2 regions of the Burkholderia alba genome follow, and region 1 is predicted to be linked to the other one. Evidence: riboswitches for the same ligand, from Rfam matches in the RefSeq annotation. Region 1 holds a riboswitch; the other holds the start of a gene.
What was found. A riboswitch is a leader RNA that binds a small molecule or an ion and turns the genes downstream of it on or off. The one in region 1 is predicted to bind thiamine pyrophosphate.

Region 1 (2,389 bases):
CGGCGAACGGCGGGCGCGCGCCGAAGGCGGCGAGCGCATCGGCGACCGTTGCGCCGTCGGGCACGGTCAGCGTCTGTTGATTGATCTGGATGTCCATGATGCGAAAGTCAAAGTCGGATGGGGTGGCACGCCTGCGCGGGCTCGCGCGCTTCGCCGTGTTGCAGCAGCGCCGGCCAGCGCGCGTCGGCGCGCCAGGCGGCGAAGGTATCGGCGTCCGCCACCTTGCGCTCGAGCAGCGCCTGCGCGAACCGCACCGCCTGCTCCGCCACTTCCGGCGCGATCATGAAGCCGTGGCGGTACAGCCCGTTGACGGCCAGCGTCGCACGGCCGTCCCAGACGAGCGCCGGACGATGGTCGGGCAGGGTCGGGCGGCACTGCGAATTCAGTTCGAGGATGCGCGCCTCGCCGAACGCCGGATGCACGGAGAACGCGGCGCTCAGCAGCTCCAGCGCGGAGCGCACGCTGACGGGCGACATGTCCTCGCCCTCCACTTCGGTCGCGCCGATCACGTACAGATCCTGTTCCTTCGGCGCGATGTAGAGCGGATAACGCGGATGCAGCAGCCGCACGGGGCGCGTCAGGCCGATGCCGGGCGCATGCACGCGCGCGACTTCGCCGCGAATGCCGCGCAGCGTCGGGAACACCGGCTTCGCGCCGAGCCCCCGGCAATCGATCGTGATGCGCGCGGCGGGCGCCGTCGCGGCATCGACGGCGGTATTCCAGTGCGTTTCGACGCCCCGCTCGGCCAGGCCCGCCGCGAACGCATGCAGGGTCTGCCGGTTGTCGAGCTGCCCCTCGTGCGGCAGCAGCAGGCCCCGCGCGAAGCGGCCCGCGAGCACGGGTTCGGCCGCGTCCAGCTGCGCGCCGGCCAGCGTGACGAAGCCGCCGTCGAGCAGTGCCGCGGGTGCGTTCGCGCGCACCCGGCGCTCGAACAGCGGCGCCTCGGCGCGGTCCGCGTGATGCCAGACCACGAGCGTGCCGTTGCGCTGGTAGAACACCGGTTCGGGAAGCCGGGCGAGCCAGCGCGGCCAGGTATCGAGCGACGCCGCGCCCAGCTCGGTGATCAGCAGCTCCGCGCTGGCGGCCTCGGCGAGCGGCGCGAGCATCGCGGCCGCGACCCATGCGGCGGCGCCCGAGCCGGATGCGTCGCCGCGCTCGGCCAACACGACCCGATGCCCTTCGCCCGCCAGCCGCCAGGCGATCAGGCGGCCGACGAGGCCGCCGCCCAGCACCGCGAACTCCGCTTGCGACGCGCGCACGTTCATCGGTGCGCTCCGGCGCGCATGCGCTCAAGCCCGCCAGGCGGCAACAGGGGATAAAAAACTGAAGATTGAACGGTCATCGAATCCTTCCGCAACGCGCGGCGCGCGCACCCAAAAGGACGAAACCGGCAGCTGAGGCCGGCCGGGCGGACAAGGCGCTGACGAGATGGGATGACGGCCAGCGCGGCCCGGCGGGATCGGAAACTTCCCGCGCCGGTATTACCCGGATCGGGTGCGAAGGGTCTCTCTCAGCCTCGCAGCACACCGCCCCGCATCAGATGATCGGGCAGCCGGCGCGCGAAGCACCCCTGTTTCGTCGGCGGTTATTAGACCATAAAAGCGGAAACGGCCGCAAACGGCACTCTGCGGCAAATTCGCTCGCAAGCCGCCCGCGCTGGCACAATGTCCGGCGGACCGGGCGGTTCCGGCGGCACCGCCGCGCGCCCGGACGGCATGGCGGCCCCGCATTAAGAGTCGTTTAAGACGCGGCCGCGACAATCCGCAGCACGCCTGCCCTCATGCGGCACTTTTTTCAGGCGCGCCGTGCGCGGCGCAGTGCCCGGCTTCCCGCCGGCCTCTCACCAGGATGCTCATGACCCAATCGAATCCCTCCGCCCAGCCCGCCCCGTCCCGCCCGCCGCAAGACGAGCGCCACGTGTCGGCGTGGAGCCTCATCAAGCCCTACTGGGTCTCGTCGGAATGGAAGCTTGCCTGGGGGCTGCTGGTGCCCAACATCCTCATCACGCTCTGCGTGGTCTGGATCGGGCTGCAGTTCAACCAATGGAACGGCCGCTTCTACGACGCCCTGCAAGCCAAGGACGTCAAGGATTTTCCGCACCTGATGCTGCTCTTCACCGCGCTGGCATTCGCGTACATCGTGCTCGCGGTATATGGACGCTACCTGCGCCAGATGCTCGGCTTCCGCTGGCGCCAATGGCTCACCACGGAGTACATGAGCGAATGGCTCGGCGATCACGCGTTCTACCGGATCGAGCGCGACCGCCTCGCGGACAACCCCGACCAGCGGATCAGCGACGATCTGCAGTCGTTCGCGGGCACGACGCTGTCGTTGACCCTCGACCTACTGTCGAACATCGCCACACTCTTCGTGTTCGTCCCGCTGCTCT
Region 2 (2,389 bases), on a different contig from region 1:
TTCAGCTCGCCGAGCTGCGCTTCGTCGTTCGCATCGTAGATCGAGCCGGGGCGCAGGCCGTCGCCGAGCGAGAAGCTCACGTCGTACGCCTTCATGATTTCGCAGATGTCTTCGAAGTGCTCGTACAGGAAGCTTTCCTTGTGATGCGCGAGGCACCACTTCGCCATGATCGAGCCGCCGCGCGACACGATGCCCGTCATCCGGTTCGCGGTCAGCGGGACGTACTGCAGGCGCACGCCCGCGTGGATCGTGAAGTAGTCGACGCCTTGCTCGGCCTGTTCGATCAGCGTGTCGCGGAAGATCTCCCAGGTCAGATCCTCGGCCTTGCCGTTGACCTTCTCGAGCGCCTGGTAGATCGGCACCGTGCCGATCGGCACCGGGCTGTTGCGGATGATCCATTCGCGCGTTTCGTGGATGTGCTTGCCGGTCGACAGGTCCATCACCGTGTCGCCGCCCCAGCGGATCGCCCACGTCATCTTGTCGACTTCCTCGCCGATCGACGACGTGACGGCCGAATTGCCGATGTTCGCGTTGATCTTCACGAGGAAGTTGCGGCCGATGATCATCGGCTCCGATTCCGGGTGGTTGATGTTCGCGGGAATGATCGCGCGGCCGCACGCGATTTCCGCGCGCACGAATTCCGGCGTGATCTCGTGCGGCGCGTCCGCGCCGAACGCGGTGGCGCCGAATGCCTGGCCCGGATGCTGGCGGCCCATCATCGCGGCGAGCTTCGCGCCGTTCGGACCGCTCGCCTTCAGGCTTTCCAGGTACTCGGCGCGGCGCTGGTTCTCGCGGATCGCGATGTACTCCATCTCGGGCGTGATGATGCCCTGGCGCGCGTAGTGCATCTGCGTGACGTTCTTGCCCGCCAGCGCGCGGCGCGGGTGGCGGTGCAGGCCCGGGAAGCGCAATTCCGCGGTGGCGGCATCCGCCGCGCGTTCGCGGCCGTATTGGCTCGTGAGGCCGCCGAGCGTCTCGGTGTCGCCGCGCGATTCGATCCAGCGCTGGCGCAGCGCGGGCAGGCCCGAGCGGATGTCGATCTGGGCGTCGGGGTCGGTGTAGGGGCCGGAGGTGTCGTAAACGTAGATCGGCGGGTTCTTTTCTCCGCCGAAGCCGGTCGGCGTGTCGGCCTGCGTGATTTCACGCATCGGCACGCGGATGTCCGGCTGCGAGCCCGTGACGTAGACCTTGCGCGAATTCGGCAGCGGGGCGATGGCGGCGGCGTCGACGCGGGCGTCGGCGGAAAGGAACTTCGGATTGGCGTTCATGCGATCTCCTGTTTCTCGGACCGGGCTGGCGCCGTGGCGCTGGCTCGGGGCCCATGCAAAGCGAATGTGGGGGCTAAGCAGGAGACTCGCGACGCGACGGGTTTCATCAGAAGAACGGCGGTGAAACCCGGACGCTTCCCTGCGCTGGCATTATCCAGATCAGGTTCAAAGGGTATTTCTCACCCGCGCACGCCGGTTGTTTGACCGAACGCATTGCAGGACCCCCGCGTTAGCAAGCGCACACGATACACCCGGACGGCGCCGGTTTCAACCGGGGACAGATCGAGTCGACCCCACGCCGGGAGAGTCGGGTACACCAGGAGGGCGGCCCGTCCGCCATGGTCCATGATGGTAGTCAGGGCGACGCGTGGCCGGCCGCGACGCCCGGCCCGCAAAAATTTTCGCGGGCGGCTGTCAGATCCGGTGTCGGCGGCCGACTATTCGGCTCCTCAACCAAAAACGATGGAGTTATCCCATGAAAAAATCCCTGATCGCCGCGTGCCTCGTCGGTTTCGCGTTTGCCGCGGGCGGCGCGTATGCGCAGAACGATGCGATGTCGAAGGATTCGATGTCGAAGGATGCGATGTCGAAGGACGCGATGTCGAAGGACGCGATGTCCAAGGACTCGATGGGCATGAAGAAGGACGGCATGAAGAAGGATCACATGTCGAAGGACGGCATGAAAAAGCCGATGAAGGACGACAAGATGAGCCCGATGTCGAATTGAGCGCGGTGCGGCAGACGCGGCGTCACGCGGTGTCCGGCCTGTCCGCCCGGCTTCGCCCGGGCGGGTTGTGTCGGCCGGAAGCCGCGCCGGTTGCCGCGTACCCGGACCCGCCCCGGACGACGAGGCTCGCATGTCACTGTTCAACCTGATCCGTTTCGGCATGGGCGCTGCCGCGCTGGCGGCGGCGTGCGTCGCGCAAGCGGGCGCAGCCTGTTCGGCCGCGAGTCCCGCCTACCGGCAGGCGCTCGTCGAGCTGTATACGAGCGAAGGCTGCAGCAGCTGCCGGCCCGCCGACGACTGGCTCGCGCGCCTGGGCGCAAGCCCGGCGGCACTGCGGATCGTGCCGCTCGCGCTGCATGTCGATGACTGGGACGGGCTCGGCTGGCGGGACCGG

Region 2: another riboswitch for thiamine pyrophosphate. It lies ahead of thiC (phosphomethylpyrimidine synthase ThiC); the one in region 1 lies ahead of RZR99_RS22150 (FAD-dependent oxidoreductase).

What each region holds. Positions count from the first base shown of each region.
Region 1 is NZ_JAWJWL010000020.1:57,879-60,267, reverse strand. It holds gene thiS (sulfur carrier protein ThiS) at 1-97, opposite strand, end outside; gene RZR99_RS22150 (FAD-dependent oxidoreductase) at 108-1,265, opposite strand; TPP riboswitch at 1,451-1,582, opposite strand; gene RZR99_RS22145 (ABC transporter ATP-binding protein/permease) at 1,855-2,389, shown strand, end outside.
Region 2 is NZ_JAWJWL010000022.1:39,104-41,492, reverse strand. It holds gene thiC (phosphomethylpyrimidine synthase ThiC) at 1-1,268, opposite strand, end outside; TPP riboswitch at 1,387-1,504, opposite strand; gene RZR99_RS23405 (pentapeptide MXKDX repeat protein) at 1,744-1,995, shown strand; gene RZR99_RS23400 (DUF1223 domain-containing protein) at 2,126-2,389, shown strand, end outside.